Kitasatospora fiedleri: one gene and its partners. The main gene of each other region encodes a partner of the protein of the gene in region 3 in a complex. Links are inferred from orthologs where the notes say so. Each region holds a gene or a part of one and is shown on either strand. Other genes may lie near its edges.

What was found. The genes of interacting proteins can lie anywhere in the genome.
Region 1: QMQ26_RS06440 (region 3) and rplA share a complex: the UniProt entries of both Escherichia coli proteins name them as parts of the 50S ribosomal subunit. The link is inferred for Kitasatospora fiedleri from one-to-one orthologs.
Region 2: QMQ26_RS06440 (region 3) and rplL share a complex: the UniProt entries of both Escherichia coli proteins name them as parts of the 50S ribosomal subunit. The link is inferred for Kitasatospora fiedleri from one-to-one orthologs.

Annotation. Positions count from the first base shown.
Region 1 is NZ_OX419519.1:3,240,457-3,243,409, forward strand. Bases 1-2,750 are described here. They hold rplA (50S ribosomal protein L1), read right to left. Parts: upstream 1,862-2,750; coding sequence 1,139-1,861; downstream 1-1,138. Other genes in these bases: QMQ26_RS14890 (hypothetical protein), read right to left, coding at 1-2; QMQ26_RS14895 (hypothetical protein), read right to left, coding at 102-953; rplK (50S ribosomal protein L11), read right to left, coding at 1,939-2,373; nusG (transcription termination/antitermination protein NusG), read right to left, coding at 2,540-2,750. In the rest of the region: more of nusG, read right to left, coding at 2,751-2,953. UniProt on the Escherichia coli protein: One of the primary rRNA binding proteins, it binds very close to the 3'-end of the 23S rRNA. Forms part of the L1 stalk. It is often not seen in high-resolution crystal structures, but can be seen in cryo_EM and 3D reconstruction models.
Region 2 is NZ_OX419519.1:3,237,011-3,240,050, forward strand. What follows is about bases 1-2,837. They hold rplL (50S ribosomal protein L7/L12), read right to left. Parts: upstream 1,693-2,837; coding sequence 1,309-1,692; downstream 1-1,308. Other genes in these bases: rpoB (DNA-directed RNA polymerase subunit beta), read right to left, coding at 1-697; rplJ (50S ribosomal protein L10), read right to left, coding at 1,776-2,330; QMQ26_RS14890 (hypothetical protein), read right to left, coding at 2,645-2,837. Also shown: more of QMQ26_RS14890, read right to left, coding at 2,838-3,040. UniProt on the Escherichia coli protein: The binding site for several of the GTPase factors involved in protein synthesis (IF-2, EF-Tu, EF-G and RF3). Is thus essential for accurate translation.
Region 3 is NZ_OX419519.1:1,319,037-1,323,267, reverse strand. Bases 1,121-3,809 are described here. They hold QMQ26_RS06440 (type B 50S ribosomal protein L31), read right to left. Parts: upstream 2,742-3,809; coding sequence 2,499-2,741; downstream 1,121-2,498. Other genes in these bases: rpmG (50S ribosomal protein L33), read right to left, coding at 2,807-2,971; QMQ26_RS06450 (DMT family transporter), read right to left, coding at 1,121-1,708. Outside these bases: more of QMQ26_RS06450, read right to left, coding at 863-1,120.

The sequences.
Region 1 (2,953 bases), 1.9 Mb from region 3 along the record:
ATCAGGTCCTCCTCCCGCTCTCGTGCCCGTCCGTCCCCCCACGATGCCATGCGGCCCGTCCGGGCCCCGGAGCCACCCCCAGGGCCCGGACGCGGGTACCGCTACTGCTGGAGCAGGTCGGAGAGGGAGAACACCTCGGCGGCGGCCGGGGCCGGGGTGGCCTTGACCGAGCCCAGCTGGGCGTAGGTGACCACGTTGGTCGCGTCGCCGGTCTCGGCCGTCGGGTCGACGCTGGACTGCTGGACCAGCTCGCCCTTGGCGTTGATCCACAGGTCGACGGTGGCGGTGCCGCTCTTCTTCTTGAGCTCGGCGAGCACCTGGGCCTTGAGCGCCGGGTCGAGCTGCATCTTGGCGACCTGGTCGTCCACCTTGAGCTCGCTGCGGTAGTGCGTGGCGCTCTGGCCGGCCACGGTCTCGGTGCCGACCAGGGTGGCGGTGGGCGCGGCGGCGGTCAGCTGCACCGACGGGTTCATCAGCTGCATCATCGCGGCGAAGGAGCCGGCCTCGGCGCTGTCGGCGCCGGCGGCGTCCTTGGTGCTGATGACCATCCACTTCTTGCCCTGGGCCACGGCGGCCATCTCGGGGGTGGCGCCGATGTACATCTGGTCGCCGGTGAACAGGACGTTGACGTCCTTGCCCTCGGTCTTGCTGGTGAGCAGGAAGGAGGACGGGGAGGCCCAGACGTAGTCGGCGGTGCCGTCGGTCTCGCCGCCCTTGACGGTCAGCTTGGCACTGCCCGCCTTGTCCATGACCGCGGCCGAGGCGAGCAGGGCCTCCTTGGGCGCGAGCTTGGCCCCGCCCTGGCCGGCTCCGTCCGCCGCCGGGGCGGAGGCGCCCGTGCTGCCGGTGCCGCCCGCCGGGGCGGTGGAGCCGGCCGGGCTGTTCGCAGCGGTCGAGCCGGTCGAGCCGGAGCTGCTGCAGGCGGTCAGGGCGCCGAGGGCCAGACAGGCCACGGCAAGGGTACGCAGTGCGCGCACGGAGGTCCCCCTCTAATCGGATTCTCATCCTGGTGATGACCTCCGGACTCTACCGAACCGCTCCGACGGCCGCGCAAACCGTTTGCACAGACCACCGGGCCCGCACCCCCGAGGGGGTGCGGGCCCGGTCAGGCGTGCTCCGCGCGGGGGCTGACTCCGGGTCAGACCGCCGCCGGGTCCTCCTCGACGAGGAGGTTGCGGGTGCGGTTCGGGTCGACCTGGATGCCGGGGCCGATCGTGCTGGAGAAGGCGATCTTCTTCAGGTAGCGGCCCTTGGCGGCGGACGGCTTGGCCCGGAGGACCTCGTCGAGCGCGGCGGCGTAGTTCTCGACCAGCTGCTCGTCGGAGAACGAGGTCTTGCCGATGATCAGGTGGAGGTTCGAGTGCTTGTCGACGCGGAACTCGATCTTGCCGCCCTTGATCTCGTTGACGGCCTTGGCGACGTCCGGGGTCACGGTGCCGGTCTTCGGGTTCGGCATCAGGCCACGGGGACCGAGCACGCGGCCCAGGCGGCCGACCTTGCCCATCAGGTCCGGGGTGGCGACGACGGCGTCGAAGTCCAGACGACCCTTGGCGACCTCGTCGATCAGCTCGTCGGAGCCGACGATGTCGGCACCCGCGGCACGCGCGGCCTCGGCACGCTCACCGTTCGCGAAGACCAGGACCCGGGCGGTCTTACCGGTGCCGTGCGGGAGGATGACGGTGCTGCGGACCATCTGGTCGGCCTTGCGCGGGTCGACGCCCAGACGCATGGCGACCTCGACGGTGCCGTCGAACTTCGAGGTGGAGGTCGCCTTGGCGAGGCGGACGGCCTCGAGCGGGGCGTAGATCCGGGCGCGGTCGACCTGGGCGTCCGCGGCCTTGAGGGCCTTGCTGCGCTTCACTGCTGCTCCTGTGGTTAATGGAGTCGTGGTACCGACGGGCCGCGCTGGGCCCTACCACGGAAGGACGTACGGGCTGGTCAGCCCTCGACGGTGATGCCCATCGACCGGGCGGTGCCGGCGATGATCTTCTCCGCGGCGTCCAGGTCGTTGGCGTTCAGGTCGGGCAGCTTGGTGGTGGCGATCTCGCGCACCTGGGCCGAGGTCAGCTTGGCGACCTTGGTCTTGTGCGGCTCCTTGGAGCCCTTGTCGACGCCCGCGGCCTTGAGGATCAGGCGAGCGGCCGGCGGGGTCTTCGTGACGAAGGTGAAGGAGCGGTCGTCGTAGACCGTGATCTCCACCGGCACGATCATGCCGCGCTGCGACTCGGTGGCCGCGTTGTACGCCTTGCAGAATTCCATGATGTTGACGCCGTGCTGACCCAGCGCGGGGCCGACCGGCGGGGCCGGGTTGGCCGCACCGGCGTTGATCTGGAGCTTGATGAGCCCCGTGACCTTCTTCTTCTTGGGAGGCATGTCTCTCCGGGTCCTTCCGAGAGGTGATTGCTGATGTGCCCGGCCCCGGGGCGAAACCCGGCCGCCAGGACACACATCGGACCAGGCTAACCGCTGAGGCGGTGCCGGACCAAAACGGTGCCGGGGCGGAGGCTCTCGCCCCGCCCCGGCACCGGAGACCTGTGGGTCAGTTCTTCTGGATCTGGTCGAAGGAGAGCTCGACCGGGGTCTCCCGGCCGAAGATCTCCACCAGGCCCTTGACCTTCTTCGAGTCGGGGTTGATCTCGTTGATGGTCGCCTGCAGGGTGGCGAACGGACCGTCGGTGACGGTGACCGAGTCGCCGACCTCGAAGTCCAGCACCTGCACCTCGACCGGGCGCACCGGCGAGGCCTTGCCGGCCTCCTTGGCGGCGGCGCGCTCCACGTCGGGGGCGAGCATCTTGACGACCTCGTCCAGGGTCAGCGGGTACGGGTCGTAGGCGTTGCCGACGAAGCCGGTGACACCGGGGGTGTTGCGCACGACGCCCCAGGACTCCGGGGTGAGGTCCATCCGGACCAGCACGTAGCCGGGGAGCTTGTTCTGCCGGATGGTCTTGCGGTC
Region 2 (3,040 bases), 1.9 Mb from region 3 along the record:
GGATCATCTCGGTGGTCCAGCCGAGGGCCTTGAGCAGCACGGTGACCGACTGCTTGCGCTTGCGGTCGATGCGGACACCGACCATGTCGCGCTTGTCGATCTCCATCTCCAGCCAGGCACCGCGGGAGGGGATGATCTTGGCGGAGAAGATGTCCTTGTCGGACACCTTGTCCAGGGTGGAGTCGAAGTAGACGCCCGGGGAGCGGACCAGCTGGGACACGACGACACGCTCGGTGCCGTTGATGATGAACGTGCCCTTGTTGGTCATGAGCGGGAAGTCGCCCATGAACACGGTCTGGGACTTGATCTCACCGGTCTCGTTGTTGGTGAACTCCGCGGTGACGAAGAGCGGGGCCGCGAAGGTGAAGTCGCGGTCCTTGCACTCGTCGATGGAGTTCTTCGGCGGCTCGAAACGGTGGTCCCGGAAGGTCAGGGACATCGACCCGCTGAAGTCCTCGATCGGGGAGATCTCTTCGAAGATCTCCTCCAGACCGGACTTGGTGGGGACGTCCTGACCACTCTCCAGGGCAGCCTCGACCCGGGACTTCCAGGCCGCGTTGCCGAGCAGCCAGTCAAAGCTCTCGGTCTGCAGGGCCAGGAGGTTCGGGACCTCGAGGGGCTCCTTGATCTTCGCGAACGAGACGCGGAGCGGGGCGGTGGATGCGGAATTGTTCGAGGCGTTGCGCGGCGCGGCCAAGAGGGGGGTCCTTCCGAGGGCTCGGAGCTCACTACGCGCATACCGGCCGGGCCTTGGCCGAGGCGGAAAACCCCAGGTCAGGACAGGGACCACTCCGGGCGACGAGTCACGGAGCAGCTAACAGGCAGCGCAAAGGGACAGTGTAGCCAAAGGCAACACTGCTAGCAAGCCCTGATTCGGAGACCGAATCGGACGCTCCTCCCGTACAACCGACAACCCGGGCAGTGATCCCTCACCGGCCGGGCCGTCGCACCCACGTCTGCGTCACCGGGAACCTTCCCAGTGCCGCCGCCGAATATGCATCGGAGGCGGTTCCGCTTGGGCACGCGCCTCGAGAATCGCGCGCCTCGTGCTGTTCGTCAAGGCCCGCACCAGGGTGTGGACCTCGCACTGCCCATCGTCCGGACCTCGCCGCGCGTTACACGCCGCCCGCAGCGGGAGGGCCGGTGACAGCGATCACCCTACCCCCGGGCCCCGACAGCGGCCGAGTCCGGCTTGGGCCATCGGGAGCAACCCCGGCCGACCCGGCCCGGAACGCGCGCAGGCCGGGTCGGCCACCCCGAAGGGTGGCCGACCCGGCCCGTGGAGCACCTCTCAGAGAGAGGAGGGAGTCACTTGACGGTGACCTTGGCGCCGGCGCCCTCGAGCTGGGCCTTGGCCTTCTCCGCGACGTCCTTGGCGACCTTCTCCAGGACCTTCGCACCGGCGGTGTCGACGAGGTCCTTGGCCTCCTTCAGGCCGAGGGAGGTGAGGGCGCGCACCTCCTTGATGACCTGGATCTTCTTGTCGCCGGCACCCTCGAGGATGACGTCGAACTCGTCCTGCTCCTCGACGGCCTCGGCCGGGGCGCCCGGACCTGCAACGCCGGCAACGGCGACCGGGGCGGCGGCGGTGACGTCGAACTTCTCCTCGAAGGCCTTCACGAACTCGGAGAGCTCGATCAGGGTCATGCCCTCGAACTGCTCGAGCAGGTCCTCGGTGCTGAGCTTCGCCATGATTGGCGTCCTTCCACTAAATCGGCAGGTGCCGGATGTACGGGTTGGCGGGCGTGCTTACGGGCCCGCTGGGACGGGAGTGGTTACTCCGCGTCCTCGGCGGGAGCCGGAGTACCGGCACCGCCCTGCTCGACCTTCTCGCGCAGCGCTTCCACGGTGCGAACGAGCTTGGACGGGAGCGCCTGGAACACGGCGGCAGCCTGGGAGGGCTTGGCCTTCAGGGCGCCCGCCAGCTTGGCGAGCAGCACCTCGCGGGACTCGAGGTCCGCGAGCTTCTTGATCTCATCGGCGGACAGCGCCTTACCGTCAAGGACACCGCCCTTGATGATGAGAGCAGGGTTCTCCTTGGCGAAGTCACGCAGAGCCTTCGCCGACTCCACCGGGTCACCGGTGACGAAGGCGACAGCCGTCGGACCGGCGAACAGGTCGTCGAGCTCGGAGATCCCGGCCTCGTTGGCCGCGATCTTGGTCAGCGTGTTCTTCACCACGGCGTAATCGGCGTTGCCGCCGAGCGAGCGACGCAGCGTCTTCAGCTGCTTCACCGTGAGACCGCGGTACTCGGTCAGAACGGCGGCGCTGGAGGCACGGAACTTGTCCGTGATCTCGGCGACGTCGGCAGCCTTGTCGGGCCTGGCCATAGGCTTACGCCTCCTTCCGTGATGTCGAAGTCGGGCCGACCTTCGAGAAGTCGACCATCCATCGCCGCGGACCCCGGGAAAACGAAGAAGCCCCGGCGCGCAGGCGCACGGGGCTCGCAGTGACCTCGACGGACCGGATCGGTCCGGAAGTCCTCACTAGGCTCCACAACCTGCGCGGGCGATCCGCAACGAGTGCGGACCCTTCGGTGCCGTTCCCCTCGCGGGGCGCGGCGACAACCAGCGGTCTTTGGCTCGGCCAGCGTAACGGGACGGGACGGGTTTGACCAAATCGCCCCCGGGGAAGCCGGACCGCCCTACGGGAAGGCCGGCGGGCTGGCGCCGGTGCCGGGCGCGGTGTCGGCCTCGGCGGGGGCCTGGACCGAGAGCGCGGAGCTGCCGAACTCGCTGTAGTCGACGGTGTCCACCGCGGCGGCGGCCCGGCGCAGCCGGACCAGTTGGTCGCCGTCGTCGAGCCAGAGGTCGAGCACCACGTCGCCGGGGCCCAGCGCGGTCTCCAGCGCCTGCCGCCGGGCCGGGTCGAGCTGGGTCTGCGCGGCGGCGTACCGGGCGGCGCCGAGGGTGACCCGGTAGTGCCGGACGGTGGTGTCGAGCAGCTTCTCCTCGCCGACCAGCAGCGGGTCGTCCGCGGCGGCCGCGGCGGCCACCGCGACCACCGGGCTGAGCCGGTCGATCAGGTCGCCGTACGGAAT
Region 3 (4,231 bases):
CGACAACACCACCCGCAAGCTGATGGCGGACGGCCGCCGCCCGGTCTCGGTGGGCTTCTGGTTCGCGCTCGGCCACTCCTCGATGGTGGTGCTGATGGCCGCCCTGGTGGCCGGGGGCGCGGCGCTGGCGGGCACCCTGATGGACGAGGACTCGACCACCCACCAGGTGCTGGGCACCGTCGGCACCACCGCGTCCGGCGCCTTCCTCTACCTGATCGCGGCGCTCAACCTGGTCGCCCTGTTGGGCATCTGGCGGGTGTTCCGGGCGATGCGGGCCGGGGAGTACGACGAGGCCGAGCTGGAGAAGCACCTGGACGCCCGGGGCTTCCTGGCCCGGCTGCTGAACCGGGCCACCCGCTCGATCAGCCGCCCCGGGCAGATGTTCCCGGTCGGCATGGTGCTCGGTCTGGGCTTCGACACCGCCACCGAGGTCACCCTGATGGTGATGGCGGGCTCCGGCGCGGCCTCCGGCCTGCCCTGGTACGCGGTGGTCTGCCTGCCGCTGCTGTTCGCCGCCGGGATGAGCCTGTTCGACACCCTGGACGGCACGTTCATGAACATCGCCTACCAGTGGGCGTTCTCGAACCCGGTCCGCAAGGTGTACTACAACCTGACCATCACCGGGCTGTCGATCGCGGTGGCCTTCGTGATCGGCACCATCGAGCTGGTCGCCGTGCTGCACGACAAGTTCGACCTGACCGACCCCGTCACCGGCTGGATCGCGGGCCTCGGCCTGGACAACGTCGGCTTCGTGATCGTCGGCCTGTTCGTGGTGGTCTGGGCCGCCGCGATCGGCTACTGGCGGATCGCCAAGCGCTCCGGGCGTTCGGCGGCGCGGGGGCGGACGCGTCCTGACGGGGCGTCAACCGGCGGCCAGGATCAGCGTCCCGGCCACCGCGAGGCCCGCGCCCACCACCTGCACCCGCAGCAGCCGCTCCTTCAGCAGGCCGCGCGCCATCAGCGCGGTGACCACCGGGTAGAGCGAGGCCAGCACGGCCGCCACCGCCACCGAGCCCAGGTGCGAGGCGGCCGCGTACAGGCCGTTCGCGGCCACGTCGGCCACCCCGACGGCGGTCAGCGCGGGCAGCGACCGGGCGCCCGCCGAAAGCCCGAGGGGCTGTCGGCGGGCCGCGGCGGCCAGCATCCCGGCCCCGACCACCGCGTTGGTCAGCCGCTGCACGCACAGCGTCAGCAGCAGGGCGCCGCCCGCGCTGGCGTGCGCGACCAGGGCCAGCACCGCCCCGAAGGCGAACGCCGCGCCCAGCGTCAGCACCAGCACCCGCCGCCCGACCGCGGGCCCGCCGCGCTGCGGGCCGCCCGCCAGGGCGACCCCGGCGACGGCCACCGCGATGCCCAACCCCTGGACGGCGCCCGGCCGTTCGCCGAGGAACAGGCCGACGCCGATCGGCACCAGCACGCCGACGGTGGCCAGCGGCGACACCACGCCCATCGGCCCGAGCGCCAGCGCCCGGTAGAACGCCAGCAGCGCGAACGGCCCGACCACGCCCGCCGCCACCGCGTACCAGAGGACGGGGGACGCCCCCGGCCAGCCGCCGGTGGCGGTCACCGCGACCGCGAGCACCGCGGCGGCGGCCGACTGGGAGAGCACCACCACGGTCAGCGCGGGCACCCGCCGGGTGATCGCCCCGCCCCCGTAGTCGGCGACGCCCCAGAGCAGGCTGGCGAGCAGCGCGAACGCGGCGCTCACCGGAGGAGCCGGTAGGCGGACAGCATGGTGGACCCCGCAGTACAGTCGGTGGATCTGTCGATGCCGCCGCAGCATAGTTCAACCTGCTGCACTCGCCCAACCAGAATATTGGACTGCCCGTGCCGGACGCCGATCTCGTCACCCAGGCCCTCGCCCGCAACCTCAAGCGCCTGCGGCTCGAACGCGGCCACACCCTGGACGCCCTGGCCGCCCGCTCCGGGGTCAGCCGCGGCATGGTCGTCCAGATCGAACAGGCCCGCACCAACCCGAGCGTGGGCACCGTGGTCCGGCTCGCCGACGCGCTCGGGTCTCGATCGCCCGGCTGCTCGACTACGACGAGACCTCCGCCGTCCGGATCGTCCCGCCGAGCAGGCCGTCCGGCTGTGGAACGGCCCCGGGGGCGGCAGCGGCACCCTGCTCGGCGGCGCCGAGGCCCCCGGGCCGCTGGAGCTGTGGTCCTGGCGGCTGCACCCCGGCGAGTCGCACGCCTCCGACCCGCACCCGCCCGGCACCGTCGAGATCGCCCGGGTCGACGAGGGCGTGCTCACCCTCACCCTGGACGGCCGCGAGCACCGCGTCCCGGCCGGGGCCACCGCCTCCTACGAGGCCGGCACCGCGCACGGCTACCGCAACGACGGCGACGCGCCCTGCCTGGTCACCATGGTGGTCTCGGTCCCCCCGCCCGGCGCGTAACCGACAGCCGGCCGACGACCGACCGCCGACCGTCGGCCGGACACGGGCGAAGGGCCCCGGGGAAGCCCCGGGGCCCTTCGCGTCACGCCGTGCGCCGTCAGCCGCCGTACCTGCGCCGGTACAGCTCCACCCGGCCCTCGGTGTCCATCAGCCGGGCCTTGCCGGTGTAGAACGGGTGGCTCGCCGAGGACGTCTCGACGTCCACCACCGGGTACGTCCGCCCGTCGGCCCACTCGACCGTCCGCCCGCTCGCGGCGGTGGAACGGGTCAGGAACGACAGGCCCCCGGTCTTGTCGCGGAACACCACCGGACGGTAGTCGGGGTGAATTCCCTGCTGCATGACTGCTCCTCCTCGCCGTGTGTCGGTCGGTCTGGTCTTTCGGGCGCCCGGGCCTCCCGGGCGCCTCAGCGGGCCTCGCGGAACTCCACGTGCCGCCCGGCCACCGGATCGAACTTCCTCAGCACCATCCGGTCCGGGTCGTTGCGGCGGTTCTTCCGCGTCGCGTAGGTGAACCCGGTGCCCGCCGTCGACCGGAGCGTGACCACCGGTCGCAGTTCGCTGCGTGCCATGCCCGCCTCCTCTCCGTCCTTCTCCCGGCAACGATTGCCGTTTTCATCAGGTCACAACGCGGCCGCCCGCCGGGCATTCCCCACCCGACGGCCCGCCCCGACGGGCGCCCCGGGGCCCCCGTTCGTAGGCTCGGAGCATGTCCGACGCGCACGCCGAACGACGCGAACGCCTCCGCGAGCACTGCAGCGCCGCCGGGGCCGACGCCGCGCTGATCACGCGCGCCGCCAACGTCCGCTACCTGACCGGCTGCCCGCCGCTGGGCGCCGCGCTGCTGCTCACCCGCGAGCGCGCGGTGCTCGCGGTGCCGAGGACGCCGAGCCGGCCGAGGGCGGCGAGGGCGGCGAGCGGCGGCTCGACCCGGAGGTCACCCGGCTGCCGGTGCCCGGCGAGGCCGACGCCGCGTGCGCCGCCGCCGAGGCCGCCGCCCGGCTGCGGGTGCGCGACCTGGCCGTCGAGGAGCACGACCTCACGGTGGCCCGGCACCGCGCCGTCGCCCGGCTGGCGCAGGCGGACCGGCTGCTGGACCTGGACCGGGCGGTCGAGCGGCTGCGGGTGGTCAAGGACGAGCACGAGATCGCCGACCTGCGGATCGCCGCCGAGATCGCCGACCAGGCCCTCGGCGAGCTGCTCGAATCCATCCTGGTCGGCCGCACCGAGCGGCACCTGGCGATGGAGCTGGAGCGCCGGATGATCGACCACGGCGCCGACCGGGCCGCCTTCCCGGTCTCGGTCGGCACCGGCACCCACTCCGGCCTGGAGCGCCACCAGCCCACCGACCGCCGGGTCGAGGAGGGCGACTTCCTCACCGTCGCGCTCGGCGCCAGCTACCGCGGCTACGGCATCTCCACCGCCCGCACCTTCGTGATCGGCGCCGCCCCGCCGCCTGGCAGGTCGAGCTGCACCGGCTGGTCTTCCACGCCCAGCGGGCCGGCCGGGAGGCCCTCGGCCCCGGCGTCGAGCAGCACGTCCCGGACGACGCGGCCCGCTCGATCCTCCAGGCCGCGGGCCACGCCGAGCGCTCCGTGCACGCCCTGGGGCACGGCATCGGCCTGGAGATCCGGGAGGCTCCGCGCCTGGGGCCCGCCGACATGGGTAAACTGGACAATCGCGTGCCGGTCACCGTCGGCCCCGGGGTCCATCTCCCGGGTCGGGGCGGCGTCCGGATCGAGGACACGCTCGTGGTGCGGCCTCCCGAGGAGGGCGGGCCCGAGCTGCTCACCATCACCACCAAGGAGCTCCTCGCGCTGTGACCGAGCCCG